One region of the Mesorhizobium sp. WSM4845 genome, then DNA from elsewhere that is predicted to be linked to it. Evidence: riboswitches for the same ligand, from Rfam matches in the RefSeq annotation. Region 1 holds a riboswitch; each other region holds the start of a gene.
The links. A riboswitch is a leader RNA that binds a small molecule or an ion and turns the genes downstream of it on or off. The one in region 1 is predicted to bind cobalamin.

Region 1 (7,206 bases):
GACGGTCACGGTGCGGGCGCTGGCGACCAGGGACCTCGACATCTACAACGCCGGCCGCATCATCCGCCGCGAGATGGGGGTGGGATTCATCAACGGCATCATCTTCGCCATCCTGATCGGCATCGTCGCGGCCGCCTGGTTCCGCGATCCCAATCTGGGCGGCATCATCGCCGCGGCGATGATCATCAACATGTTCGTGGCCGCACTGGCCGGCATCCTGATCCCGCTGCTGCTCGATCGGTTCAAGATCGACCCGGCCGTGGCTTCGGCGGTTTTCGTCACGACCGTCACCGACGTTGTTGGCTTCTTTGCCTTTCTCGGCCTCGCCACATGGTGGTTCGGCGTGTGAGCGACGCCCACTCAATTGACTTTTACGTAAATGCCATGCGAGATTTTGGAACAGCCTCTGGCCGATTCTGACACGCGTGCGGATAGCGAGGCCGCATGGTTGGAACTCGTAGCGCGGCCGGGCATTTGGAGTGATGATGCGGGAATATTATTCGATAACCGAACTGACCCGCGAATTCGATGTTTCGACGCGGACGCTGCGCTTCTACGAGGACGAGGGGCTGGTGCAGCCGGTACGGCGCGGCCGCACGCGGCTGTTTCGCCCGTCGGACCGGCACCTCATCCGCCAGATCATGCGCGGCAAGAGGCTCGGCTTTTCGATCAACGAGATCCGCGAAATCATCCAGATGTACAAGGAGCCGCCCGGCGAGGTCGGTCAGCTCAACCTGATGATCAAGCGCATCGAGGAAAAGCGCGAGGATCTGCGCCAGAAGCGCCGCGACCTCGAAGAAACCTTGGCTGAACTGGACCAGGCCGAGGAATCCTGCGTCGAGCGGCTGGTGGAGCTCGGCGTCAACACCTGATCGGCCTTTTTGATAATTCTACTCTGGGGGCCAGCCAGCGTGGCTTTCTGCGCTTCCGGTGCTCACCTACTCAAATGTACGCTCCGCTCCGGTTGCCGCCTCAAATCCAGCGGCGCACCCTTTTTGCGTAATCCCGGTATTTCTTGCCGAATTTCGTTGCCAGAACTTTTTCCTCGCCCTCGATCGCCATTTTCTGCGTTGCGAAGGCGGCGATGATCGCCAGCGGCAGGAACCATACGTTCCCCGAGATAAGGGCAACGCCGATCATCAGCAGCGTGTTGGCCAGATAGATCGGATTGCGGCTGACGGCGAAGGGGCCCGATGTAACCAGATGGTCCGGCACGGCGTTCGGGTGGAGCGTCGTCTTTGCCCGGATCATGATGCGGATCGCCGTGAACCAGAGTGCGACGACGCCGAACAATGCCACCCAGCCGGCCGCGAACAGGATGTCGCCCAAAAGGCCGCCGATCCATGGCAGCGGATAAAGCAAGCCAAGCGCGATGCTGACGGCGATGGCCGCGACATAGATCAGCGGCGGCCACGGTATAAACCCCGGTTTCTGCTGTCCCGGTTTCTGTTGGCCCGGTTTCTGCTGATGGTCGGTCATTGTGCTCCTCCCTCCATCAAAGTGCCGTCGGCCTTGGCAGTGCAGGCGCCGGCGAGCTCGTCGAGATGCGCCTTCCATTCCGCAGCCTGGTCGTTGCGGTAGAGCCGATCAAGCGTGGCCTCGCCCTCGAGCGTATCGAGCATGCAGACACAATAGCTGCTGCAGAACTCCGTGTCGCGCGATTGCTCGCACGATGCCTGGCATTTTTTCAGGAAGGTGACCTGCCTGGTTTCGACGGCTGCCGGCATGACTTGCGAAATCAGCCAGACCGAGCCGATCAGCACCGGCTGGTGGATCAGATAGAAGGCGAGGCTGTGCCGGCCGATAAAGACCAGCGGATTAGTCCAGCGGCCGGGCGTTAGGCCCGCCAGCCGCGTCAGCATGCCGGAGGCGAAGGCAAGCTTTGCCGCTGCGATGCCGGCAAGCACAGCGCCGAACCATGGAAACAGCGGGACATAATCGTTGGAGCGCGGGTTGGTTGCCGACAGGCCGACCCACCACAGGGCCGGATGATCGAAGATCTCGGACCTGAGGTAGAGCGGCGCGGTGATGACGAAAGCTGCGACAACCAGCGTCAGCAGCGCCGGCAGCCGCAGAAACGCCAGGCCGAGCAGGCTGGCGAGCGCGATCTCGTGCAGGATGCCGAAGAAGATGAAACTGTCGGGTGTGGCAAGCCTGGTGGCGGCCGATATGGCGAGCGCCGCCCCGCCGACCATGGCGAAGCGTTTCCAGAAGCCGTTCCAGCGGATTTGCTTGCCATGGGCGAGGAACAGGCTGACGCCGACCAGGAACAGGAAGGTCGAAGCGATGCAGCGCGCGTAGAATTTCCACCAGCCAAAGGCGGTCAGGCCGGGATCGGTGTAGCCGAAGAATTCGAGATCCCAGGTGAAATGGTAGCTCGCCATGGCAAGCAAAGCGATGCCGCGGGCGACGTCGATGGCGATGATGCGCCTGGATCGGTCCTGAACGGCCGGCGTAGGAATGGTCATGGTCTCGCAATTCTGATTCAGTGCTGCAAGACGACTATCATGGTTGCCCCGGACAAAAGAAGACAGGGCCCATTGATGCCCAGGGCTTAGGCTAAAGCGCCGTATGCCGCTCGCAGCCAGTGGTCGAGGCCGGCGCCGCCCCTCATTGCCCTGCCGGGCATTTCTCCCCGTAAACGGGGCGAAAGAAGCTGGCCGCAATGCCGGCGCCCTTCTTGCAACGCTGGTGATTGGCGAAACCATCGATGACAGCGCCCCGGGGCAGCGCGGACGATCGGCTTTCAACCTGTCAAGATCGCGGCGTCGAGGAACCAAGCTGGTCTGCCGGCACGGCGCATTCGCGCTGCTAGCTGGCGGAATTTGGTTTGCCGGGCGCGGCGATTCTGCCTATAGTCGCAGCCGTCGTCGGTTCCGTTTTGGAACCAAGAGGGAATGCGGTAGGGGCAAAATTCGCCCGATGCCGTGGCTGCCCCCGCAACTGTGTGCGGTAGTCCTCTCCATATGCCACTGAAGATTTTCTTCGGGAAGAGCTTCTTCGGGAAGGTGGGGAAGGGCGCTGATCCGCGAGCCAGGAGACCTGCCGGCGACAGGAGAACTGACTTCTATGCCCTCGGGTGGAGGGCGAAAGGACAAGACATGAATACCGCTTCCGTCTCGCTCGGCGCTTCCGTTTCCTCGCAGTCGCGCTTTGTGCAGTTGGCGCTTGCTGCATTTCTCGGCGTTTTCGTCATGGGCTTTGTCGGCTTCTCGCATATCGATGCGGTCCACAATGCCGCTCACGACTATCGCCATTCGATGGGCTTTCCCTGCCACTGACGAGGGGCTGACACCATGACACTGTTTCGCAACGTCGTGTTCATCGCGGCGATCGCAGGGCTAGTGGCCGGCGTCGTTCTCGCCTGCATGCAGGCCTACGCCACCGTGCCACTGATCCTCAAGGCGGAAGTCTACGAACAGGCCGGCGGTGGTCACACGCATGACCATGGTTTGTCGCCGGCCGCAGCAGGCAGCAATGCCATGAGCAGCGCCGTGCCGGCTGAAGCAGCCACCGCGGAAGAGGAAGGCTGGGCGCCGGCCGATGGCTTCGAGCGCTTCGCTTTCAACGTCGTTGCCAACGTCGTCACCGGCATCGGCTTTGCGCTGATCCTGGTCGCCGCTTCGGAATTCGCCGGCGGCATCGGCAATTGGCGACAGGGCCTGTTCTGGGGCCTTGCCGGCTTCGCCGTGTTCACGCTGGCCCCGAACCTCGGCCTGCCGCCCGAACTGCCGGCGATGCCGGCGGCCGATCTCGCCCAGCGCCAGATCTGGTGGACGGCGACCGTGGTGGCGACGGCTGCCGGTCTCGGGCTGCTCGCCTTTCGCAAATCGCTGCCGCTGGCCCTCCTTGCCGTAGCGTTGATCGTCGCGCCGCATATTGTCGGCGCGCCGCAGCCCGAAAGTTTCGAATCGCCGATCCCGGAAGGCCTGCACCACCAGTTCGTGGTGGCGGTGACGCTGACCAATCTGGTGTTCTGGCTGGTGCTCGGCGCTGTCGTCGGCGTGGTGCGCGGCCGCTTGACCGGCGCCGCAACCGGCCTGCGCGACAGCCTTGCCTGATCGCGCTGCTCCAGGCAGCAAGCTGACCCTGGTCGTCGGCGGTGCACGCTCGGGCAAGAGCGCGCATGCCGAAAGCCTGGTGAAGGCCTGTCCGGCGCCGTGGACCTACATCGCCACGGCGCAAGCCTATGATGACGAGATGCGCGAACGCATCGCGCTGCACCGGGCGCGGCGCGGCGACGGCTGGACGACGATCGATGCGCCGCTCGATCTCGTCGGCGCGATCGGGGCGCTGCGTGACGGCCGGCCCGTCCTGATCGACTGCCTGACGCTGTGGCTGTCCAACCATATGCTGGCCGAACGCGACATTGAGGCCGAATGCCGAGGGCTGGCGGATGTGTTGTCGCGGCCGCGCGGGCCGTGGTTCGTGGTTTCCAACGAGGTCGGGCAAGGCATCGTGCCCGACAATGCGCTTGCCCGCCGGTTTCGCGATGCCGCCGGCCGGCTCAACCAGCAGGTCGCCGCCGTCGCCGGCACGGTGCTGCTGATGGTGGCGGGACTGCCGCTCAAGGTGAAGTGATATGACCGATATCGACGACAGGGACGAGCAACGCCACCGCGCAAAGATGGCCAAGCGCAAGGCGGTGCAGGACGCCGAGGTCGCGGCCAAGACGGTCAAGAAGGGACTGCTGATCGTCAACACCGGGCCCGGCAAGGGCAAAACCACTGCCGCCTTCGGGCTGGCGCTGAGGATGCTCGGCTACGGCAGGCGCGTCGGCGTCGTCCAGTTCATCAAGGGCAAATGGCATACCGGCGAGAAGGACGCCTTTGCCGCTTTCGGCGACCGGGTCGTCTGGCACACGATGGGCGAGGGTTTTACCTGGGAAACGCAGGATCTGAAGCGCGACATCGCCGCCGCCGAGGCTGCCTGGGCCAAGGTGCTCGAGCTGATGGCCGATCCATCGATCAGCCTGCTGGTGCTCGACGAATTGAACATCGCGCTGCGCTACGACTATCTCGATCTCGACACGGTGGTGGCGGCGCTGAAGGGCCGCCGCGAAAACCTGCATATCGTCGTCACCGGCCGCAACGCCAAGCCGGCGCTGGTCGAGGCGGCCGATCTGGTCACCGAGATGGGCGTAACCAAGCATCACTTTTCCGCCGGCGTGAAAGCGCAGCAGGGCATAGAGTTCTGAGGTTTCGTTCGCGCGAGGGACAGGGCAATGCTTCGGGCAGACGATGCATCCAACTCATGTTGAAATGGCTAATCGTCGATCTCTGCGCCGCCCCTCATTGCCCTGCCGGGCATTTCTCCCCGTATAGTGACGGGGAGAAAGGACGACTTCGCAGAGGATTTCGCCAATGTCCAGCGTTGCGTAAAGGGTGCTGAGGGTCGCGGCAAGCCCCTTCTCCCCGTCACTATACGGGGAGAAGGTGCCGGCAGGCGGATGAGGGGCAGCGCCAACCTGAAGCGATTGCCCTGAAGCAGCACATATTTGTTCGACGTCACGCAACGATTACGATCACCGACAGCAAGCCGAACAGTCCCATCAGCAGAAAGTCGGCAACCTGATAGAGTCTTAGCGCTCGTCTGATGTCCACGCTCTCGACATCGCGGCGGCCGCCTTCGCCCATGAACGCGTCGTCGACCATGATGCCGTCGTAGGAGCGCGGCCCGGCCAGCGCCAGGCCGAGCGCGCCGGCCATCGCTGCTTCAGGCCAGCCGGCATTGGGCGAGCGGTGCTTTTTCGCGTCGCGCCGCACGGTGCGCCAGGCGTTGCCGGCATCGGCGTCTTTGACGAGGAAGGCGGCCAGCACGATAAGCAGTGCGGTCAGCCGCGACGCCGGCAGGTTGATCAGATCGTCGAAGCGCGCGGCCGCCCTGCCGAAGGCCTCGTGGCGCGGCGTGCGGTGGCCGATCATCGAATCGGCGGTATTGGCGGCCTTGTAGGCGACGCCGCCGGCCAGCCCGCCGACGCCGATCCAGAAGACCGGCGCGACGACGCCGTCGGAAAAATTCTCGGCCAGGCTTTCGATCGCCGCGCGGCAGACGCCGGCTCTGTCAAGCTTTTCCGGATCGCGGCCAACGATCTGTGAGACGGCAACACGACCGATGTCGAGTCCGCCATTGTCGAGCCCGTCGGCCACCGCCTCGACATGCTCGGCCAGGCTCTTCTGCGACAGCAGCGATGTCGCCAGGAGCACGGTGAGGATCAATCCGGCTGGAATGCCCGCAAGCATGGTTTCCACAGCGAAAGCGATGGTGGCCGGCACCAGCACGATGATCAGCAGCGCATGAACACCGCGCCGGCGGCGCAGGGCGTCGGAATCAGTATCGCGGTTGAGCCTGCGGTCGAGAAAGGATATCAGCCTGCCGAACCAGGTGACGGGGTGGCCGATCGCGCCGAGCAGCCAGCTGGGATAGCCGACAGCGAATTCAACAAGCAGTGACAGGAAAGCGATCAGGATCGACATGAAGTCTCTTGATAGAGCGGCGGCAGTGGTGGATCACGGCGGAAGCCTTGGCCGGGCGAGGGCGCTTTTTCCGCATGCGCCGCAGCCCTTCGTCGACCTCTCGACCGGTATCAATCCGCACTCCTATCCGTTTTTCGAGCTGCCCGCCACCGCCCTGTCGAGATTGCCGGAAGCTGCGCGGGTCCGTGATCTGGCCGATGTCGCGGCGAGCGCCTATGGCGCACCATCGGCGGCCAATGTGGTGGCAGCGCCGGGCACGCAGATCCTGTTGCCGCGCGTCGCTTCGCTGGTCAGCCCCGGCAAGGCGCTGGTGCTCGGGCCGACCTATGCCGAGCATCAGCGGGCAGCGGCCATCGCCGGCCATGCGGCGATGGAGGTCGACGATTTCGAGGCCCTGGCAGGAGCCGACCTTGCCATCGTCGTCAACCCCAACAATCCGGACGGTCGCATCGTCGAGCGCGAGAAGCTGCTTGCGCTTGCCGAACGATTGCGCGCCAGAGGCGGGCTGCTGGTCGTCGACGAGGCGTTCATGGATGTCGGCCCGCTTGGCGAGAGCCTGGCCGGCGATGTCGAGCATGGCGGCATCGTCGTGCTGCGCTCCTTCGGCAAGTTTTTTGGCCTTGCCGGCCTGCGGCTCGGCTTTGCATTGGCCGACGCACTGACGGTCGAACGGCTGGAGGCGCAGTTCGGGCCGTGGGCGGTTGCCGGTCCGGCGCTCGAATATGGCATC
Region 2 (7,206 bases), on a different contig from region 1:
ATTTGCCGTCACCAATGTACCAGAGGATTCCTATGTTTTCCGCGTGCCGCCGCTGCGCAACGTAGCAATCACCGCGCCATACTTTCATTCGGGCAAGGTCTGGGACCTGAGAGAGGCCGTCGCTATCATGGGCACCACCCAGCTTGGCGAACAGCTAACGCAAATCGAAATCGATAGGATCGTTGCCTTCCTTCATTCGCTGACCGGAAAACGACCGGAGATCACATATCCCATCTTACCGACTGAAACGCCCACAACACCTCGGCCTCGATCCTAGCCAGTGGGAAAGCAGACGATCGCGGCGGGCCTGTGAGCATTTCCTTGCCCGATCTGGGCGAATTGCCACGAGCGTCGCCGATTTGGCCGCGATACGACGCCGACGATTGAGCAGCGCACGTTGGGGGGAGGAGCCACTGCTTTTGCACAGCGATGCCCCTCGCGCGGAGATCGACGGCAGCCAGGGTGGCGTCCCGTCAGTACCTCCGCAAAGTCACATCGGCCAATCGCCCTGCCAGTCCATCACCACCTTGCCCGAGCTGCCGCCGCGCATCGCATCGAATCCCGTCTGAAAATCGTCCACGCCGATGCGGTGGGTGATCAGCCCACTGACATCGAGCGGACCCTGCACCAGCGCGATCATCTTGTACCAGGTCTCGAACATTTCGCGGCCGTAAATGCCCTTGAGATGCAGCATCTTGAAGATGACCTTGTTCCAGTCGATCTCGAAGCCGGTCGGCGCGATGCCCAGAATGGCGATCTTGCCGCCATTGTTCATGGCGTCGATCATGTCGCGGAAGGCGGGTGCCGCACCCGACATTTCGAGGCCGACGTCAAAACCTTCGGTCATGCCGAGCGCCGGCATGACATCGCGCAGCTTTTCCTTCGACGCGTCGACCACATGCTGGACGCGAAGCTTTTTCGCCAGCGCCAGCCGCACCGGGTTGATGTCGGTGATGACCACTTTTCGCGCGCCGACGCATTGAGCGACGAGTGCAGCCATGATGCCGATCGGCCCAGCGCCGGTGACCAGCACGTCCTCGCCGACCAGATCAAAGGACAGTGCGGTGTGAACCGCATTGCCCAAGGGATCGAAGACTGCGGCGATCTCGTCGGGCACGTCGTCGGGGATCGGCACGACATTGTGCTGCGGGATCGCCAGATATTCACCGAAGGCGCCGGGCCGGTTGACGCCGACGCCGAGCGTGTTGCGGCACAGATGCCCCCTGCCCGCCCGGCAATTGCGGCAATGGCCGCAGACGATGTGGCCTTCGCCCGAAACACGCTGGCCGATCTTGTATTCGGTGACCGCCGCGCCGAAGTCGGCGACCGTGCCGACGAATTCGTGGCCGGTCACCATCGGCACCGGCACGGTCTTCTGCGCCCACTGGTCCCAATTGTAGATGTGGACGTCGGTACCGCAGATCGCGGTCTTCTTGATCTTGATCAGAACGTCGTTCGGGCCGATTTCCGGCACCGGCACTTCTTCCATCCAGATGCCCGGCTCGGCCTTGGCCTTGACCAGCGCCTTCATCATGTTCGACATCAGATGCTCCTTACACCTTGGTTGGTTCTACTCCTCGCCGCTCCTCCGGTAGCCTAAACAACGGAAAGGTAGGCTCGGAGAGCACATCCTGAGATCTTTGGATCGATCGTAATGTTGGCGGCTGCCTTTGTGTCGAGCAACACTTCACCGCGACCCGTGCGCGTGAAAACCTGTTCCAGCGAACCTTAGCGGAAGCGGAGCAAGCGCCATGCCAGATGCAGCCAAGTTTCAATCAAGCGATGAGGAATGGTCGCAGCTTGCGGTTAGGCGGTATTGCTATTTTGTCGATGTCCGCCACATGCGACCGATGCTCTCGATGGTCGACCTCGCCGCCGATATCTCGATGTGCCGGTGCACCGGCGGCATCGTTCGCCCTCGGTGAAGTGTCTGTTGACCGCTGGCGGTGTGAGAGGCAGAAGCTCATGGACAAAGCCGCCTTCCTCCATTTCGTGGCGAAATCATCCGTCTTCGGACGACCAGAAGTGCTTCCAGATCCTGTCCGCCGCTGAGTCGTCGAGCGGACCTTCGGCTGGACGACAAGGGTGGGGGCCTCGCACGCGTCGACCGACTTGCGCGCGGCTTTCGATGGCGTCCTTTCTGCCTTAAATATCCGCAAAGCCCGCGGGTCACATGTTTGCCCGTCACAGTGGCCCAGCGGCCTGCGCCTGCACTTTCTCCCTTAGCGCGCGTGCTGCAGCGACCATGTTGATGAGGGCAGGGCGGACCTCCTCCCATTTCCTTGTTTTGAGGCCACAGTCCGGATTCACCCACAATTGGCCGTCCGACAGTCGCTCGCGGGCAAGTTGGGCGAGATGCAATATCTCGCCGATCTCCGGGACACGTGGTGAGTGAATGTCGTAGACGCCAGGACCGATTTCGTTCGGATATTTGGACTTGGTGAAGGCGTCCAGCAGTTCCATTTTGGAGCGCGACGTCTCTATCGAAATGACGTCCGCGTCCAGTTCATCGATCGAGTCGATGATCTCATTGAACTCTGAATAGCACACGTGGGTGAATTTGGGTCGCGTCCTCTACGCCCGTCGAAGCGATCCGGTAGCATTCGACAGCCCAGCCGAGATAATGTTTCCAGTCGGACTTCCGCAGGGGCAAGCCTTCGCGAAACGCGGCCTCATCGATCTGGATCACCCTTGCGGCAGCTCTTTCAAGGGCAGCCACTTCATCGCGGATGGCAAGTGCGATCTGGCAGCAGGCCTTGGCGCGGGGTACGTCGTCGCGAACAAAAGACCAGTTAAGAATCGTCACTGGGCCTGTGAGCATGCCCTTCATTGGCTTTTTCGTCAGCGACTGGGCAAATTGCCACCAGAGAACCGTCATCGGATTGGGCCGCGATACGTCGCCGAAGATGATGGGAGGGCGCACGAGCCGGGAGCCGTAACTTTGCACCCAGCCATGCTGGGTGAAGGCGAGGCCGGACAGCTGCTCGCCGAAATGCTGCACCATGTCGTTGCGTTCAAACTCGCCATGTACCAGCACGTCCAAACCCGATCTCCTCCTGCCAACGGACCGCCGCCTCGGTCTCCTTCTTCAGGAAGGCCTGGTAGTCGATATAGCTCAGCCGGCCCTTCGCATGGGCGGAGCGCGCCCTGCGCACCTCGGGCGTCTGCGGGAAGGACCCGATGGTCGTCGTGGGGAACGGCGGCAGGCCGAGCGTGTCGGCCTGGATGCTCGAGCGCTTGGCAAATGCGCTCTTTCGTTGCTTCATGACGCCGTCAATGCTGCTAACGCGCCCGTGGACGAGCGGATCATGGACCTTTGCAGACATTGCGCGCGCGGCGGTCGCCTCTTCAGAAGCCTTCAGCGCGCCTGCTACGGCCTCCCTGCCTTCGGACAAGGCTTGGGCCAGCACGAGCAGCTCTTCAGTCTTCTGGGCGGCGAATGCCAGCCACGAACGGAGGTCTACATCGAGCGCGGTCTCCATCCGCAGGTCCATCGGCACATGAAGCATCGAGCAGGAAGGCGCAATCTCGACGCGATCCAGCGGCCACCCGGCAACGACCGGCTTGATGCGGTCGAGAATGGCAGCCAAGGTTCGCGCGCCAGACGTTGCGGCCGTCGATCAGGCCAAGTGAGAGCACCAGATCCTTCGGTGCGAGCCGACCAACCGTCTCCAACTGCTCGGGAGCGCGCACGAGGTCGAGATGCAGGCCCGCCAGGCGCAGCGAAAGCGCGGTCTCGAGATTGTTTCCCAGCGGCCCGAAATAGGTAGCCAGCATAATTTTCAACTTGGGCGCGGCTTTCGACAGCTGCCCATAGGTGAATTCGAAGGCAGCTCGTTCGTTCGGGTTAAGATCGAGCACAAGGGCCGGCTCATCAATCTGCACCCAGTCGGCCCCCGAGAGCTCCAGCCTCTGCAGGAGTTGCTCGTAGACGGGCAGCAGGCGCGGTAGGAGCGCTATGGGATTGAAGCCCTGGTCGGGAGACTTCGCCAGCTTGAGGAAGGTCACCGGTCCAAGGATGACCGGGCGTGTATGGATGCCGAGCTCTTTTGCCTCCAGAAAGTGATCGACTGGTTTCGCCGGCGAGAGGGCGAATGTCTGATCGTCGCCCAGCTCCGGCACGATGTAGTGGTAGTTAGTGTCGAACCATTTGGTCATTTCCATCGCGGTTACGCGCTGCCCCTGAACTGCATGCCCGTGACTGGCGTGTCCACAACCCGCAGTATCGCCTTGCGTCCCGCGCGCCATCGCGAAGTAGATGTCAAGCGGGACCTCGCCGCCCGTCCAGCCGTAACGAGCTGGCACGGCGCCGACCATTGCTGCGGTGTCGAGCACATGGTCATACAGTGAGAAATCGTTCGACGGGATTTTCGACACGCCGCGGTCGTGCTGCTCGCTCCAGCTGGCGGCACGCAGTGCCTTGGCCGTCGACACTAGGTTGGCAGCAGACGATTTTCCGGACCAGTAGCTTTCGAGCGCGAATTTCAGTTCTCGCCGGCGACCGATACGCGGCACGCCAAGCGTTGCTATGGGAACTTGCTGGGAAACATTCATTCCATACCCCGATGGTTGGGGCGGGGACAAGGAAGGCGCTAGCAGGCCGGCATCAACGCCGAGCTGCCGCGGCCACCAGACACCCCGCCCGTGGACGTTGTTGGCCGTGGCAGGTCTCCTGACTCGCGGGTCACAGCCTCTGCCCCGTCTTCCCGGGGCAGTTCGCCCTAGTGACATTGATGGGTTTGGCTCGCCGCTTACATTTGCGGGGCAGCGCCGGCATTGCACCGGCTTCCCTCTTAGCTCCGCTACGGCAACGCCTTGCGGAGAACCACGACGCGCCGACAATCGCAGCAGCCCCCTTTGTCAATGACGTATAAAGAAATGTTTATGTGTTTATGTGAGCCGTTCACCTGCGGCGTGTTCCCAAGTCGCAGGTCGCGGGTAGAGCTGAGCCATTTGCGCCACTCTCCGGTTTGCGCAGGCTGTGCCTGGTCGCTCGGGCAATCTGTCAATTGTACGATCCCGGCTCAAAACGACCTTCGTCAAAAAGGGCGTGTTGGCCATCATGATCGGCCGGCAGTACTGGCCCGAAGTGTGACAACGTTCCTGAGCCTCAAGAAATCAGAAATTTGGAGAAAACCGCCATCCTTCACGGACGGGTACGCGACGTTTACCCGCGCTTGTCTGGACAGCCTGCAAAACGGGAAGGTGGGCAGCACTTCGCGGAAATGCCCCCTACAGCAACCCCGGCTGCTCAGCCTCTCGTCGCAGATTCTGCCGTGGCCTGGGGCCGATCTGCTGGATCACCAATCCGGCCGCCAGTGAGCCAAGGTCGCCGCAGGTCTGCAGGTCGCGGCCTTGCGTGTATCCATGCAGGAAGCCGGCGGCATAGAGATCGCCGGCACCCGTGGTGTCGACCAGTTCCTTGATGGCGGTCGCCTTGATGACCACGGTCTCGTCCCCGCGCACGATCACCGAACCTTTTTCCGAGCGGGTCACGGCGGCGATACGGCAATCCTTGCGGATCTGCGCCAGCGCCTCGTCAAACGACGATGTCTGATAGAGTGACTTGATCTCGTGGCTGTTGGCAAAGACGATATCGACCGTGCCCGAACGCATCAGTTCGAGGAACTCGTCTCGGTAGCGATCGACGCAAAACGAATCCGACAGGGTCATCGACACTTCGCGGCCTGCCGCGTGCGCCAGCATCGCCGTTTGGCGGATTGCTTCCTTGGCGCGCGGCGGATCCCACAGATAGCCTTCGAAATAGGTGACCTTGGCGCCAGAGGCCTTGTCGGCCTCGACATCCTCCGGCCCGAGCTCGACGCAGGCGCCGAGATAGGTGTTCATCGAGCGCTCGCCGTCAGGGGTGACGAAGATCATCGAGCGCGCCGTCGGCGGCTCACCCGTGAGCGGCCTGGTGTCGAAGGCAACTCCCTGGGCATGGATGTCGTGGGCGTAGATTACGCCGAGCGTGTCGTTCGAGACCTTGCCGAAGAAGGCGGCGCGGCCGCCGAAGCTGGCGACGCCCGCCGCCGTGTTGCCGGCGCTGCCGCCGGAGGCTTCGATAGCCGGGCCCATGCGGCTGTAGAGTAGCTCGGCGCGCCTCGTGTCGATCAGGTTCATCGCGCCCTTGATGATGCCGTTCGTCTCAAGGAATGCCTCGTCGCACTGGGCTATGATGTCGACAATGGCATTGCCGATGCAAAGCAGGTCATATTTCGACATCAGTGTCTCCGCCAAAAACCCGAGCCGGCTTCTCGCCACGCCGGGGCCGGCGTGTTTTTGGCGAGTGTGGAATGGGTCGCCCTACGCCGACGCATCCAATACCCGCGCATCACGCAGCTGCCGGTCCTGCCTCACGCAACAGGTCGTCAGCTCTGTCCGTCTTTTCCCAGGTGAACTCCGGCTCTTCGCGGCCGAAGTGTCCGTATGTCGCGGTCTTGCGGTAAATCGGCCGTAAGAGATCAAGCGCCTTGATGATGCCTTTCGGCCGGAGATCGAAAAGCTCAAGGACGGCGCGCTCGATCCTTTTTTCATCAATCTTTGCGGTTCCGAATGTATTGACGAGGATAGAGACCGGCGCGGCGACACCGATCGCGTAAGCAAGCTGAACCTCGCACACCTCCGCCAGTCCGCTGGCAACGACGTTTTTTGCGACGTACCGCGCCGCATAGGCGGCCGACCGATCAACCTTGGACGGGTCCTTGCCCGAAAAGGCACCGCCGCCGTGACGCCCCATACCGCCGTAGGAATCGACGATGATCTTGCGTCCGGTGAGACCGCAATCGCCGCGCGGCCCACCGACCACGAACCGGCCTGTTGGATTGACCAGGAACCTTATCCCCGTCGTATCCAAGTCGTGGGGCAAGACCGGCCTTATGATCTCCTCAATGACGCCTTCGCGGACCGTGGCTTGTGAGACCTCCTCGTCATGCTGCGTCGACAGGACTATGGTATCAAGCGCTACCGGGCGCAAACCCTCATAACGGACGGATACCTGTGATTTAACGTCCGGGCGAAGCCAGCCAAGGCGTCCGGTTTGGCGCACCTCTGCCTGTTTTTTTGTCAACTCGTGAGCAAGTTGGATTGGCAACGGCATCAATGTTTCGGTCTCGTTGCACGCGTACCCGAACATGAGGCCCTGATCCCCCGCTCCATGCTCGAGATCTTGCCCTCGTCCCTCGTCGACGCCCTGGCTGATGTCAG
Region 3 (7,206 bases), on a different contig from region 1:
CCTCTTCCGAGGTCTTGATCTTCTTGGCGTTCTTGATCAGCGTCGAGACGACGTCGCCAACCGCGAGGTCGATGCCGCGCTTCAGGTCCATCGGGTTCATGCCGGCGGCAACCGCCTTGTGGCCTTCCTGGACGATCGACTGCGCCAGAACGGTCGCGGTCGTGGTGCCGTCGCCGGCGATGTCGTTGGTCTTCGAAGCAACTTCGCGGACCATCTGCGCGCCCATGTTCTCGAACTTGTCTTCAAGCTCGATTTCCTTGGCGACGGTGACGCCGTCCTTGGTGATGCGCGGTGCGCCGAACGACTTGTCGATGACGACGTTGCGGCCCTTGGGGCCGAGCGTGACCTTCACTGCGTCGGCGAGGATGTTGACGCCGCGCAGCATGCGCTCACGGGCATCGCGAGAAAATTTTACGTCTTTGGCAGCCATTTTTAGCTCCTGGCAGGGGCTTGAATTGAGCCCTAGGATTAAGTGATGGTGAGGCCGATAATCAGCCGATGATGCCCATGATGTCGGATTCCTTCATGATCAGAAGGTCTTCGCCATTGAGCTTGACTTCGGTGCCCGACCACTTGCCGAACAGGATGCGATCGCCGGCCTTGACGTCCAGCGGGACGAGCTTGCCGGCTTCGTCGCGGGCGCCGGAGCCAACGGCGATGATCTCGCCTTCCTGCGGCTTTTCCTTCGCCGTGTCGGGGATGATGATCCCGCCGGCAGTCTTGGATTCGGATTCAACCCGGCGTACGACCACGCGGTCATGAAGCGGGCGGAACTTCGACTTTGCCATTTTTTATTCCTCGGTGAGAATGGTGAGAATAGTTCCTCCGTCCGGCGGCGCCGGACAAACCTATAAGCCCGGCGGCGCCGGACCTACGCTTAGCACTCACCAATGGCGAGTGCTAACGTGGCGGTGAGATAAGCCGGTGGCTGGCGAGAGTCAAGGCGCTGAGTGAGCTGATCGACAGCCGCAGCCTGCTTCGAACTGATACTTGACTGAGTCAACTAAATGGTTGATCTTGTGCGGGCAGGAGGATGCCATGACGATTCATCATCAACCCGGCAGGGAGCGGATCGATGCAGTGCGGGGCTTCAACCGCTTTTACACCCGCCAGATCGGGCTGCTCGACGAAGGGCTGCTGAAAAGCGCCTTCTCGCTGACCGAGGCTCGGGTGCTCTATGAACTGGCGCTTCGCGATGGCCTGACCGCCACCGATCTTGCGCGCGATCTCGGTCTCGACCCCGGCTATCTCAGCCGGTTGCTGAAAAAGTTCGAAGAGCGTGGCCTGGTCGAGCGCGTGGCGACGCAAGCCGATGCTCGGCGCTCGTCGATTGCGCTGACGCCGGCGGGAAGAGCGGCGTTCGCCCCGCTGAACCAGGGTTCGCACGATCAGGTCGCGGCCCTGCTCGACCGGCTTTCCGCACCGGAACAGGACCGGCTGGTCAAGGCGATGCAGACGGTGCAGCGCCTGCTGGGCGAGAGTGCAGAGCCCAAGGTCCCTTACATGCTGCGGTCTTTGCAGGTCGGCGACATCGGCTGGATCATCCATCGCCAGGGCCTGCTCTACGCGCAGGAATATGGCTGGGACGAAACTTATGAGGCGCTGGTCGCCGAAATCCTCGGCGCCTTCGTCAAATCCTACGATCCGAAATGGGAACGCAGCTGGATCGCCGAGCGGGAAGGGGAAGTCGTCGGCTCGGTCTTTCTCGTGCGCCAGTCGGACGCGGTGGCGAAGCTGCGCCTGCTCTATGTCGAACCCTCGGCGCGCGGTCTCGGCATCGGCAGGCGGCTGGTCGAGGAATGCACCGGCCTTGCCCGTGCCAAGGGCTACAAGAAATTGACGCTGTGGACCAACGACGTGCTCACCTCAGCGCGCCGCATCTACGAGGCGGCCGGGTTCAAGCTGGCCAATCAGGAACGCCACCACGCCTTCGGCAAGGATCTGGTCGGCCAGAACTGGAACCTGGAGTTGTAGCGTCTTTCCCCTCTCCCCTTGTGGGACAAGGGGAGAAGGCAAGATAAGGCGGAGCGCCGCGACACTAGTCTCCAACACAAGTTGAAAACTGGGCCATTCTCACCCTTTGACCGGTATCCAGATTTCCAGCCCGCCATTGCCGCTGCGCGGATCGAATTCGGGACCGTAGCGCTCGAATTCGGGCGCGTCGGCAATCTTGTGCCCGGAGGCCGGCAGCCATTTGTTCCAGATCGTGTTGACCGTGCGGCGGATGGTCGAGATGTGGTCACGATGGGCGAACACGGCGTATTCCTGCTCCGGCACGCGTACGCGCGAAAACTCCTTCGGCAGGTCCGAAAAGTCGGACACCTCGACGCCGGCGATATAGTCGAAATTGCCTGCATCGTCGCCGTTGACGCAGACGCCATAGGCGACGTCGCCGACCTCGCCTGCAATGTTGCCGATATAGGGGCCGAACCGCTGCCACTGCATCGGGATGCCGGCGCTGGTTTCGCAGCTGTAGCGCTCGCCGAGACCGGCGATGAGGAACGGCCGGCTGGTTTCGAAACGCGGCGGCTCGAGATTGGTGAGGAAGGACTGGTCCATCAGGATCGGCTCCACGAGATCGAGGTTTTTGAGTGAGCCTTGCGCGCGCACCAGTTCCGGCGTGGTGCCGAACTGGTCGCGGAAGGCGCGGGTGAAAGCCTCATGCGAGGCATAGCCGGCGTCGAGCGCGACCGAGAGAATGTCCGGTGCGCCGGCGGCGAGCCTGCGCGCCGCCTCGGTCAGGCGGCGAGAACGCAGGTAGCCCATCACCGAACGGCCTGTCGCCGCACCGAAAGCCCGCCTCACGTGAAAGCGCGACACGCCGCTGCTGTTGGCGACATCGTCGAGCGAGATGGCTTCCGGCAGATGGCTTTCGACGAACCACAGCGCTTTCTCGGTCGGGTTCATATGGCTCCTTGCTGTGGGACTGCGCATTGGCCAGGTCATGGTATCGCTTCCTGGTGGAGGCAGTTTGATCGAAATTGCGCACCGCGCAATGCGACGGTGGTCGGCAAGTCGAAGGCGTTGGGCGAAGCGCTTGACGGGAGCAGGCGTTGTCTTTTAAGTAGTAACGTTATTACATTACAAGATTCGGTATGCTCGTTCTGACAAGACCATTGCTCGCGGGGCACTCCGAACCCCGGAAACTTATTGCGCTGGGATTGGCGGAAAACTAGGGTGGCTGACTGATGGTCCCCAAGCCGAAAGGCGAGGGTGAAAAGGGAACACGGTGAGATCTTCGGATCGAGGCCGTGGCTGCCCCCGCAACTGTAAGCGGCGAGCAAAATCCGAAAATGCCACTGGCCGGCAAGGCTGGGAAGGCAGGATGGCGCAAGGACCCGCGAGCCAGGAGACCTGCCATCGCACGAGTTGACCGGACGGGGTGTGCCGGGAGGAGACGTGGACATCGGTCTTGTCGGCCGGTCCAGCTTCCTTCCGTCGCCATTGAGAAAGTGACGGTAAGTTGGACGCCTGCCAGCCTCTTCTTGAAGCGCGTGAACTGAGCGCCACGGCGAATGGCCAGCGCCTGGTCAGTGCGGTCAGCCTTTCGGTCGCGGCGGGAGACCGCCTCGCTATCATCGGTCCCAACGGCGCCGGCAAGACGACGCTGCTGCGCATGCTATGCGGCACGCTGCGTCCGAGCGCGGGAGATGTGAGATTTTCCGGACGCCGGCTGGAGACGTTTCCGGCCGCCGAGCGGGCGCTGCACATGGCAGTCGTCGGCCAGACCGATCAGCCCGATCCGCGGCTTGCCGTGATCGACTACGTCGGACTTGGGCGGGTCCCGCATGCCTGCTGGCGACGCAGGAGCGAGCAACGCGACATCGTCGTCGAAGCGCTTCGCAGAACCGGCCTGCTGCCGCTGCTCGGCCGCACGATCGGCTCGCTGTCGGGTGGTGAGCGGCAACGCGCCCAGCTGGCGCGCGCCATCGCCCAGGAGCCGAAAATCCTGTTCCTCGATGAACCGACCAATCATCTCGATCCGCGCGCCCGCAGCGAACTTCTCGAACTCGTATCGCAGCTTGGCATGACCGTCGTGGCGGTGCTGCATGATCTGTCGCTGGTCACGCCATTTGCCACCAGGGTCGCGGTGATGAACGAGGCCCGGCTGCAGGCACTCGCCGGTCCGCGCGAGGCGCTGACCAAGCAGTTGATCCGCGAGATTTTCGGCGTCGACGTGCTTCGGCTGCGCCATCCGACCGAAGACCGCGAACTCACGGTGTTCGAAGTCCCGAACCGTGCCTCTTCTGATCTAACCAAGGAGCAACATCCGTGAAACGCCTCGCACTGTCTTTTGCCTCTCTGCTGCTTGCCCAGACCGCCTTCGCTTTCCCGGTAACAGTCGACAGCTGCGGTACGCCGCTGACGTTCGACGCCGCGCCGAAGCGTGCCGTCATCCAGGATATGAACATGGCCGAGATGGCCTTCGCGCTGGGGCTGCAACCGTCGATCGTCGGCCTGACCGGCATCACCGGATGGTACAAGGTCGGTCCGGAATTCAAGGCCAAGCAGGGCGCGATCCCTGAACTTGCGCCGAAATACCCGGCGCTCGAAAACCTGGTCGCGGTCGAGCCCGATTTCTTCTTCGCCGGCTGGTATTACGGTATGAAGCCGGGCGGCGAGGTAACGCCAGATACGCTGGCGCCGCACGGCGTCAAGACGCTGGTGCTGACGGAAAGCTGCGTCCATCTCGACAACAACCGCCCCGCCGCCTCGATGGACCTGCTCTACGGCGACATCGAAAAGCTGGGCAGGATTTTCGGCAAGCAAGCCAAGGCGGAAAAACTCGTTTCAGGCTGGAAAGCGCAACTCGCCGATATCACGGCAAAGGCCGGCGACCGCGAGCGGACGCGGGTGTTTCTCTACGACTCCGGCGAAGACAAACCCTTCACATCAGGCAAGTTCGCGATCCCCAGCGCCATGATCGCCGCTGCCGGCGGCGACAACATCATGGCCGACATGCAGACGAACTGGGGCAACACGGACTGGGAAACGGTCGCTTCCCGCAATCCGCAGTTCCTGATCCTGCTCGACTACCAGGACGGCGGCGGTTACAGGAAACTGCTCGACTTCCTCAAAGTCCATCCGGCAATGAAGGAGACCGATGCGGTCAGGAGCGAGCGCTTCGTCGCGCTGCGCTATGCCGAGCTGACGCCCGGACCTGCTAACATCGAGGCGATCGGCAAGATCGCCAGCGCGATGCACCCGGAAGCCTTCTGAGCTTGCGCCACAGGGCGTTCGAATTGGCCATGGCAGCAGGAGCGGCAGCAATCGCCGCTCTTGCTCTGCTGTCGATCGCCTATGGATCGACAGTCATAGCGTTGAGCGACGTGATTGCTGCGCTCGGACATGCGGCCGGGCTGGACGGAGACCTCGTGCCCGGCTCAGTCGGCAATATCCCGGTCGCCAAGATCCCGGTTGCCAAGATTGTCGTCGATCTCAGGCTGCCGCGCACCATCATGGCGATCTGTGTCGGCGCAGGGCTGGGCGTCATCGGCGCGCTGCTGCAGACGGTAACCCGAAACGATCTCGCCGATCCATTCCTGTTCGGGCTGTCCTCCGGTGCCGCGGCCGGCGCTGTTTCCGTCATCACCATTTTTGGCGACCGTTTCGGCATCTGGACGTTGCCGGTTGCCGCCTTCACCGGCGGCATTTTGGCCGCCGGCATCGTGCTTTTGCTGGTTTCGCGGGTGAGGGGGCAAGGCCCCGAACGGCTGATACTGGCCGGGCTTGCCGTCTCGTTCATGTTCATCGCCCTGACCAACTATCTCGTCTTCGCCGGAGACCAGCGCGCCGCTCGCTCGGTTTTGTTCTGGACCATGGGCGGGCTCGGCCTAGCGCGATGGGACAATGTCGGGCTGGCTGCTCTTGGCGCGTGCACCATTCTTGCTTATGGCCTGTGGAACCATCGCAAGCTCGACGCCTTCCTGGCCGGCGAGAATGCTGCCGAAAGCCTCGGCGTGCCGGTTGTGCGGATGCGCAGGACGGCGTTTCTCGTCGCTGCCTTCTCGACGGCGATCCTGGTCTCGGTCGTAGGTGTCATCGGTTTCGTCGGGCTGATGATCCCGCATCTGTCCCGGCCCCTGGCCGGCCCGTTGCATCTGCGCCTGATTGCAAGCTGCGCCCTCTTCGGAGCGGTGCTGCTGCTAGCAAGTGACCTTCTGGCGCGCACGCTGCTGTCGCCGCAGGAACTGCCGATCGGCATCATCACCAGTTCGGTCGGCGCTTTCTTCGTGGTCACCATGCTCATTCGCAATCGTTCATGATGGGCTGCCATGCACACTTGCCGGCTTCTGGCACAATGCCGAGTCTTTGGACTGACCTCTGGGACCGGCGCAGCGCGCCGAACCGCCCGTCGAGATTTTCACCGGCAGGATCGGCCATCATGTGCGATGGGCCTGCACGAGATTGGCTCCACCTTCTCCCCTTGTGGGCCCCCTTGTGGGCCCCCTTGTGGGAGAAGGTGGCCGCGAAGCGGCCGGATGAGGGGTGCTCCAGCTTGGAACCGACAGCGCTCCGGCCAGCACCCTCAACCGTCTCGGCGCTGCGCGCCGATCCACCTTCTCCCACAAGGGGAGAAGGCAAGAACTGCGCCATGCCCCGGCATCGACCCGGTTCACATGCCATTAGTATATCTGGACCACTATGCGGTCGCTTAGCTTGCAGCGAGCTTTCCTTGCTTTGCGCCAGGCGCCGAACCGGAGGAACTGTGTTTGGTCACGAAATCATCGAGGCAAGCCGCCCAGGCGCCCGAATCGACCGAGCTTGCCACGCTGGCGAAACTGGCGGGCTCCTCGTACGAGACGCTCGAGCGCGAACTCAGGGCTACGATCGCAACACTCGAGCAACAGGCGCTGCGATTCGAGACGGCGATCGACAACATCTCGCAAGGCATCTGCTTTTTCGACGCCGCTGAACGGCTGATCCTGTGCAACCGCCGCTATGCGGAAATTTACCGCATCGCGCCCGAACACTTGCGCCCCGGCCGGACGCTGGGCGAAATCGTCGAACGCCGCATCGCTGCCGGGACATCCGCGATGGCCAGCGACGCTTATCTCGCATTCGCCCGAGCGGTCAATTCGGGCACGACCCTGGACCGCCAATCTCACCGACGGCCGGACAATTCAGATCTGCCATCAGCCGATGCCTGACGGCGGATGGGTGGCCACGCATGAGGACATAACGGAACTCACCGCCAATCGCCTG
Region 4 (7,206 bases), on a different contig from region 1:
CGTGGTACCGCTGATGGCGATGATCCGCCATCGCGCCGCGCGCAGATCGGCGGTGCCCGTGGCATTGGTATTTTCCGCACGGGTCTGGGACGAGGTGATCTTTCGCGAGGAGCTGATCGACTTCCACGATCGTCGGGACGGCTTCGATCTGGTGTTGGCGCTGACCCGCGAGGCCGCCCGGCGCCCGTCAGACTATTCGCGGCGGGTCGATGCCGCGATGATGGAGCAATCGATGCTGCGGCTGCCCGCGCCGCCAAGGTTCGCCTTTGTCTGCGGCTCGAATGCCTTCGTGTCGGCCGCCGCCCAGGCGCTGATCGATGCCGGCGTTCCGGCAAGCCTCATCCGCACCGAGCGCTACGGGGTTTAAGCTCCCCGGTCAGGCGTCGATCTCGAGCGCCGTCAGCGGCTTCGAACAGCAGGCAAGGATGAAGCCGTCGTCGATCTCGTGATCGAGGATGCCGCCATTGTGGCTCATCTCGACCGTGCCCGAGACCTTTTTCACCTTGCAGGTTCCGCACAGGCCGAACTCGCAGGCTGCGGGGATGCGTACGCCCGAAGCGCGCGCCGTCTGCAGCACGGTCTGGCCGGCAACGCATTCGGCATCAATATCCGAAAGCGAAAAGCGGATCGGCGTTGCGGCCTCGGCAGGTACCTCGATGCCGCCCTCTGCTGGCCCACCTTTTGCCGGCCCACCCTCTGCCGGCGAACCGAACGGGGCCGGAATTTCCTCCACCGCCGGGGCCGCAAAGCTCTCCTGATGGTAGTTGGCCATGTCGAAGCCGGCCGCCTCCAGCATCTGCCGCACGGCGCGCATGAAGGGGTCGGGGCCGCAGCAGAAAATTTCGCGCTCGCGAAAATCGGGCGCCAGCAGCGGCAGCCGTATCGCGTCGATCCGGCCCATATGGCCGAACCAGCCCTCACGGCTGGACCGCTCCTCGATCATGAAGCCGAGCGTCAGGCCCGGCATGCGGCTGCCGAGCAGCTCGAGTTCCTTGCGGAAGATGATCTCCTCGGGCTTTCGCGCGCAGTTGACGAAGCCGACATCTGTCCATGGCGCGCAGTCGTTCAGCCAGCGCAGCATCGACATCATCGGCGTCACGCCTGAGCCGGCCGAAATGAACAGATACTTGGCCGCTGGATGACTGTGCAGCGAAAAGTCGCCCGCCGGCCCATAGGCCTTCACGTGAACGCCGGGCTTCAGATTGTCGAACATCCAGCGGGTGCCGAGGCTGCCGGCCTGCGCTTTCACCGTCACCGCAATCGAGAACGGCCTCGACGGCGAGGACGACAGCGTATAGGTCCGCATCATCGGGCCCTCGGTGGTCGGCAGTTCCAGCGTCACGAACTGCCCCGGTCTGTAGCGGAACCAGGTCTGGTTGTCAGAGCGGAAGGTGAAGGTCTTCACGTCAGGCGCCTCGTCGCTGACGCCGATGACTTCCAGCACCTGGAGCCTGTCGTTCCAGGGCGCCATCTCGTCGAGATGGCGGTAGAGGCCAAGGTCCGTCATCGCATTCATCCCCTTGACCTCGTTCAGGCGACGCTGCGCAGCGCCGGCCGCCCGGCCTCGGCAAGGCGCGGCCCGATGAAGGAGGCGTACCATTCGACGAACTGGATGACGCCGCCCTCATGCAGTTCCGAATAGGGGCCGGGCTCATAGGCCGGCGACAGGATGCCGAAGGCGTTTTCCTCGACAATGCGACGGTCCTGGTCGTTGGTCTCGGTCCAGACATGGGTGAGTTCGACGAGGTCGTAATCGACGCCTTCGACCGCGTCCTTGTGGACAAGCCATTTGGTGGTGACGGCCGTTTCCGTGGCACTGATCGGCAGCACGCGGAAGGTGACGGCATGATCACCGAGGATATGGTTCCAACTCGTCGGATAGTGATAGAGCAGCAGCGAGCCGATACGGTCGGTCGAAACGCTGTCGGAAAGGTTCTTCTTCACCGCGCGTCTTCCCGTCATCGTATAGCTGACGGCGTCGCGCAGCAGCGGCGCGCGGGTGGCGCGATACTGCCCGGCCGGATCGATGCGGAACTTGCTCGGCAAGCCCGCCGCCTCGCATTTCGCCCAGTGCGCGAGCATCTCTGGATCGCTGTCGGCGCCCTGCACGCCGGTCACGGTCGGCGCTTCCGGGAATGTCTTGCAGAGTTCCGGATGGTTGCCGGCGCAATGGTAGCACTCGCGGTTGTTCTCCCAGACGAGCTTCCAGTTGCCATTCTCGACGATGGTCGATTCGAATGCGATTTTTGCCTCGCGCAGCCGGTGCGGCAGCAGGTAAGGCTCGATCATGGCGCGCATCGGCGCGAAGTCGGCCGGCTCGTTGGCCAGGCAGATAAAGATGTAGCCGGCAACGCTTTCGCAAGCCACCGGCTTCAGGCTGAACTGGCTCTTGTCGAAGCCGTCTGCCATCTGGCGAGCAAACAACAGCCGGCCGTCCAGCTCGTAGGTCCACTGGTGATAGGGGCAGACCAGCTTCGCCGCAGTGCCCTTGTCGGCATTGCAGACACGGCTGCCGCGATGCCGGCAGGAATTGTGGAAGGCATTGATCTTGCCTTGCTGGTCGCGGACCAGCACGACCGGATAGTCGCCGATCTGGGCGGTGATATAGCTGCCAGCTTTCGGCAACTCGCAATCGTGGCCGATGAACAGCCAGTCGCGATACCAGATCAGCTCCATGTCGAGCTTGAAGAAATCTGGATCGGTGTAGAAGGGCTGCTCGAGCGAATAGCCTTGCCTGCGGCCGTGCAAGAGCCTCAGCATGTCGTTGCGCGCGTCCATGTCCTGTCCTCGTGTAAGGACTGAACTGGTGGTGATGGAGGGAGGACCGTTTGCACGCCGGCGACAGGGCCGGACGTGCATCATCCACCTCTTGACCGCCCACCGCGATCAGTCGAGTCTGAAAATCTCGGGCTGGTTTCCGGGCTCTGGAGTGTCCTTGCGGACTCGTCGCGACACCTTCCCAGGCTTGTGGCCCAGTGGTCTCCCGTTGCGACTTGAACTCCACCACCGTTGCGGGGGCAGCGCCGGGTTCTGACCGGCTTCCCAATTCTCCGCTTCGTCGTCACCAAGCGGCACCTGAGATGGCGTGATCTAATCATGCCGGCCGGCTGACTGCCGGCATGAAAGCGACATCGTATCCATGCGGCGCGACACCGCCGGCGAAACCTGCAGGTTTATATCTGCAGGGCTGAAACCCCACTTTGTCGGCGGCCATTGTCGGCTGCCGTGACATCGAATCCGACCCGCGGCGGAGACCAGGAAGGTTAACAGTTTACAAAAGTGACTATTAGCCGCTTCTAAAATCGAACCGAACGGTTCGTTTCTGTTGACAATGCGTACAGCATGCTGTGAACGCAGATCCGCCAATCCGTCAAATCATGAATGGCTAATTTTGAATAAGATATTGAAAACGAACCATAAAACTATGGTAGTAGATGCCTCTGGTACAATTTCAAGGTGTAGATTCTTGGTCCACACGGAACAACTTCGTGATTGGAATCCGCCGAATGGCCTTCCCACATCGGGGCTGTCCGAACGACGCGCGCATCCTCCCAAGACACGCCGCTAGACGGACTGAAGACTAAGATACTGGAGTACTAAAATGAAAAAGATCGCTCTTGCTGCCGTCGCCGCTCTGGCCATCACCGGCAGCGCCTTTGCCGGCAGCGACCATTATGGGTCCAACGCCGCCAACCAGCCGACTGCTTCGGTCGACAGCTCGTATACGGCCTCTGTCCAGACGCCGGCTCACGCTGAAAAGCAGCCCGTTGGCCAGGGCGCCGACCGCAACCTTTTCGGCAACAATTAACAGCTGGTCCCAAACAGCAAAGTGGCGGTCCGCCGCTCGGGATCTGAGGAACTCAGGAGTATTTGAAATGAAGAAGCTCATTCTTGCCACCGCCGCCATTGTGGCCATCTCCGGCAGCGCTTTTGCCGGCAGCGACAACTTTGGATCGAACGGCGCCAACCAGCCGGCCGCTGCGGTCGACAGCAACTCGTACACGGCTTCGATTCGGAGTTCGGCTTCGGTGCAGAATCCGGTTCTGGCTGACGAGAAACCCGTCAACGGCAGCGACCGTAACCTGTTCGGCAACAACTAACAGTTCGTTCCAACAGCGGCGGCGGCATTTGCCCGCCGGGCTGGCGGAACCAAGAAAATCCAGGAGTTTTGAAAATGAAGAAGATCGTTCTTACCGCCGCCGCGCTTTTGATTGCTGCGGGCGGCGCTTTTGCCGGTAGCGACAACTTTGGCAGAACCGACATCAACAAGCAGGCGACCATCAACGTCGACAACACGCAGACTTCTTCGGTACGCAATACCGGCTCGCCGGTCTACAAGCTGCTCAACTCGTCGGGCGACGTACAGAAGTCCGCCCCGCAGGGCAGCGACCGGAACCTGTTCGGCCGCTAGCGCATCGGCCCGAAAATCGGTTCCGATTCTCGGAAAGCACGATGCGCAGGTTTAAAGTGTTGGAGCGTACCTTTGTGCGTCCACTTGGACGCACGTCGCACTAACAGCGACCGGAACGCACAAGAGTGGCGGCTTGCCCGCCGCTCTCGTTTTTGGGTCACCAAACATCCATCAGTTCGGCTGCTGCTCTCAGGCTGCCTTTGCTTCCGCTTTGTGGAGCGTGAATGAATGTCCGTCGGCATCGAAAATATGCAGGTCGCCGGCATCGGCATTCAAGCGCAGCGCAGCGCCGCGCTTGACCCCGACATTGCCTGGCAGCTTGGTGACCAGCGGCAGGTCGGCGCGGCCGATGTCGACATAGACGAGCTGGACCTCGCCGAGTTGCTCGACATAATCCACCGTTCCCTCGAAAAGATAATCCGCACCGGTGGCGATCGTCAGATCTTCCGGCCGCACGCCGAAGCTCACCGCAGCGCCCGTCGCCGACGCCGGCGTGGCGATCGGCACCGTCGCCTTGCGCCCGCCGACATGACTGACGATGGTCGGGTCGCCTGATTTGTCGATCGTCGCCGGCAGGATGTTCATGGCCGGCGAGCCGATGAACTGGGCGACGAACAGATTGCCGGGTCTCTTGTAGAGCTCCATCGGCGTGCCGACCTGCTCGATATGGCCCTCCTTGAGCACCACGATGCGGTCGGCCAGCGTCATCGCCTCGACCTGGTCGTGGGTGACGTAGATCATCGTTGTAGCAGGCATCGATTCCTTGAGCTTGGCGATCTCGATGCGGGTGGCGACGCGCAGCGCCGCGTCGAGGTTCGACAGCGGCTCGTCGAACAGGAAGACCTTGGGGTTGCGCACGATGGCGCGGCCGATGGCGACGCGCTGGCGCTGGCCGCCCGACATCGCCTTGGGCAGGCGGTCGAGATATTTGGTCAGCTGCAGGATTTCCGCCGCCTGGCGCACCCGCTTGTCGATCTCGGCCTTGCTCTCCTTGCCGATCTTCATCGAGAACGCCATGTTGTCGTAGACAGTCATGTGCGGATAGAGCGCATAGGACTGGAACACCATGGCGATGCCGCGCTTCGACGGCGGCACGTCGTTCACCACCTCGCCGTCGATCTTGAGCTCGCCGGAGGTGATTTCCTCAAGCCCGGCGATCGACCGCAGCAAGGTCGACTTGCCACAGCCCGAAGGGCCGACGAAGACGATGAACTCGCCCGACTTTATGTCGAGGTCGATGCCATGGAGAATGTTGAGATTGCCGTATGATTTCTTCACTTGCCTTAGCGTGACATCGGCCATGGGTTCCCTCCAGTGAATTGCAAATTCAGTCGATACGCCCGAACCAGGCGCCGTAGCCGCCGAGGCGGATAAAGCCGGCGTCAGTCTGTCCCGAAAACCCGTGCCCCGGCAAGGGCTGCAGCGAGCGTCCGCCGAGATTGACTTCGGCCGGTCGGCTGCCGAGATTGAAGGCGCAGACGATCTGCTCATTGCCCTCGCGGCGCGTGAAGGCGACCGTATCGCCCTGGCTTTCGATGAACTCGATCTCGCCCTTGGCCAGCGCCGGATACAGGTGGCGGAAAGCGAGAAAGCGCCGGTAGTGTTCGAGCAGCGAGTTGTCGTCGCCCTGCTGCACATCGACCGCCTGCGAAAGGTGCTTGGCAGGCACGGGCAGCCAGGGCTTTGCCGTGGAGAAGCCGCCATTGCCGTCGGCGCCATTCCAGACCATCGGCGTGCGGCAGCCGTCGCGGCCCTTGAATTCCGGCCAGAACCGGATGCCGTAGGGGTCCTGCAGATCCTCGAATTGCAATTCCGCTTCGCCAAGACCGAGTTCCTCGCCCTGGTAGATGCAGACCGAGCCGCGCAGCGACATCAGCAGCGCCGAGATCACCTTGAGATAAGCGGTCTGGTCGGCCTCGCCGGCCGCCCAGCGCGAGGCAGTGCGCATCACGTCGTGGTTGGAGAAGGCCCAACACGACCAGCCGTCGCTGGCGACCTCGCCAAAGGCTTCCAGCACCGAACGCACCTTTGCCGCGCTGATCTTTTCGGGCGCCAGGAAGTCGAATGAATAGCACATGTGCACGCGCTTGCTGCCGGCGGTATAGGCCGCCACCACCTCCAGTCCGCGCTGCGAATCGCCAACTTCGCCAACCGCCGCCGTCGCCGGATATTCGTCGAGCAGGGCGCGGAAGCGTTCGAGGAAGCCAAGGTTTTCGGGGCGGCTCTTGTCGTAGAGATGGTCCTGGTAGTTGTAGGGGTTGACGGAAGGAGCGGTCTGGTCGTTGCGCTGTTCGGGGGGCAGCGGCGGATTGTCCTCGAGGCCCTGGCTGTGGAAGTAGAAATTGATGGTGTCGAGGCGGAAACCGTCGACGCCGCGCTCCAGCCAGAAGCGGGTGACATCGAGCAGCGCGTCCTGGACTTCGCGGCTGTGGAAGTTGAGATCGGGCTGCTCGGCCAGGAAATTATGCAGGTAATATTGCTGGCGGCTGGTGTCCCACTGCCAGGCCGAACCGCCGAAGATCGACAGCCAGTTGTTGGGTGGCGTGCCGTCGGGCCTGGCGTCGGCCCAGACATACCAGTCGGCCTTCGGGTTGGTGCGGCTCGAGCGGCTTTCCTTGAACCACGGATGGATGTCGGCGGTATGCGACAGCACCTCGTCGATCATCACCTTGAGCCCGAGCCTGTGCGCCTCGGCGGTCAGGGCGTCGAAATCGGCCAGCGTGCCGAACATCGGATCGACGTCGCAATAGTCGGACACGTCGTAGCCGAAATCCTTCATCGGCGACTTGAAGAAC

Region 2: it holds a riboswitch for cobalamin, as region 1 does, so the genes downstream of both, metE (5-methyltetrahydropteroyltriglutamate--homocysteine S-methyltransferase) here and AC0L2C_RS29130 (CbtB domain-containing protein) in region 1, are expected to answer to the same signal.
Region 3: it holds a riboswitch for cobalamin, as region 1 does, so the genes downstream of both, AC0L2C_RS20045 (ABC transporter ATP-binding protein) here and AC0L2C_RS29130 (CbtB domain-containing protein) in region 1, are expected to answer to the same signal.
Region 4: it holds a riboswitch for cobalamin, as region 1 does, so the genes downstream of both, AC0L2C_RS07530 (aromatic ring-hydroxylating oxygenase subunit alpha) here and AC0L2C_RS29130 (CbtB domain-containing protein) in region 1, are expected to answer to the same signal.

The regions. Positions count from the first base shown of each region.
Region 1 is NZ_JBVVQA010000036.1:23,882-31,087, reverse strand. Features, by position in the region: gene mgtE (magnesium transporter) at 1-349, shown strand, start outside; gene AC0L2C_RS29145 (MerR family transcriptional regulator) at 486-872, shown strand; gene AC0L2C_RS29140 (methyltransferase family protein) at 973-1,479, opposite strand; gene AC0L2C_RS29135 (heparan-alpha-glucosaminide N-acetyltransferase) at 1,476-2,468, opposite strand; cobalamin riboswitch at 2,855-3,064, shown strand; gene AC0L2C_RS29130 (CbtB domain-containing protein) at 3,102-3,281, shown strand; gene AC0L2C_RS29125 (CbtA family protein) at 3,297-4,061, shown strand; gene cobU (bifunctional adenosylcobinamide kinase/adenosylcobinamide-phosphate guanylyltransferase) at 4,084-4,581, shown strand; gene cobO (cob(I)yrinic acid a,c-diamide adenosyltransferase) at 4,583-5,197, shown strand; gene cbiB (adenosylcobinamide-phosphate synthase CbiB) at 5,508-6,476, opposite strand; gene cobD (threonine-phosphate decarboxylase CobD) at 6,475-7,206, shown strand, end outside.
Region 2 is NZ_JBVVQA010000013.1:127,145-134,350, reverse strand. Features, by position in the region: gene AC0L2C_RS16910 (cytochrome-c peroxidase) at 1-277, shown strand, start outside; gene tdh (L-threonine 3-dehydrogenase) at 491-1,543, opposite strand; partial or broken gene metE (5-methyltetrahydropteroyltriglutamate--homocysteine S-methyltransferase) at 2,185-4,554, opposite strand; cobalamin riboswitch at 4,646-4,845, opposite strand; gene AC0L2C_RS16895 (adenosine kinase) at 5,233-6,225, opposite strand; gene metK (methionine adenosyltransferase) at 6,335-7,206, opposite strand, start outside.
Region 3 is NZ_JBVVQA010000017.1:97,095-104,300, forward strand. Features, by position in the region: gene groL (chaperonin GroEL) at 1-430, opposite strand, end outside; gene groES (co-chaperone GroES) at 492-788, opposite strand; gene AC0L2C_RS20035 (bifunctional helix-turn-helix transcriptional regulator/GNAT family N-acetyltransferase) at 1,039-1,974, shown strand; gene AC0L2C_RS20040 (AraC family transcriptional regulator) at 2,074-2,907, opposite strand; cobalamin riboswitch at 3,173-3,376, shown strand; gene AC0L2C_RS20045 (ABC transporter ATP-binding protein) at 3,464-4,276, shown strand; gene AC0L2C_RS20050 (ABC transporter substrate-binding protein) at 4,273-5,220, shown strand; gene AC0L2C_RS20055 (FecCD family ABC transporter permease) at 5,250-6,266, shown strand; gene AC0L2C_RS20060 (PAS-domain containing protein) at 6,714-7,151, shown strand; gene AC0L2C_RS20065 (putative bifunctional diguanylate cyclase/phosphodiesterase) at 7,129-7,206, shown strand, end outside.
Region 4 is NZ_JBVVQA010000004.1:320,098-327,303, forward strand. Features, by position in the region: gene AC0L2C_RS07520 (FAD-binding oxidoreductase) at 1-367, shown strand, start outside; gene AC0L2C_RS07525 (FAD-binding oxidoreductase) at 377-1,507, opposite strand; gene AC0L2C_RS07530 (aromatic ring-hydroxylating oxygenase subunit alpha) at 1,531-2,778, opposite strand; cobalamin riboswitch at 2,892-3,094, opposite strand; gene AC0L2C_RS07535 (DUF680 domain-containing protein) at 3,602-3,808, shown strand; gene AC0L2C_RS07540 (DUF680 domain-containing protein) at 3,876-4,100, shown strand; gene AC0L2C_RS07545 (DUF680 domain-containing protein) at 4,175-4,411, shown strand; gene AC0L2C_RS07550 (ABC transporter ATP-binding protein) at 4,601-5,713, opposite strand; gene bglA (beta-galactosidase BglA) at 5,739-7,206, opposite strand, start outside.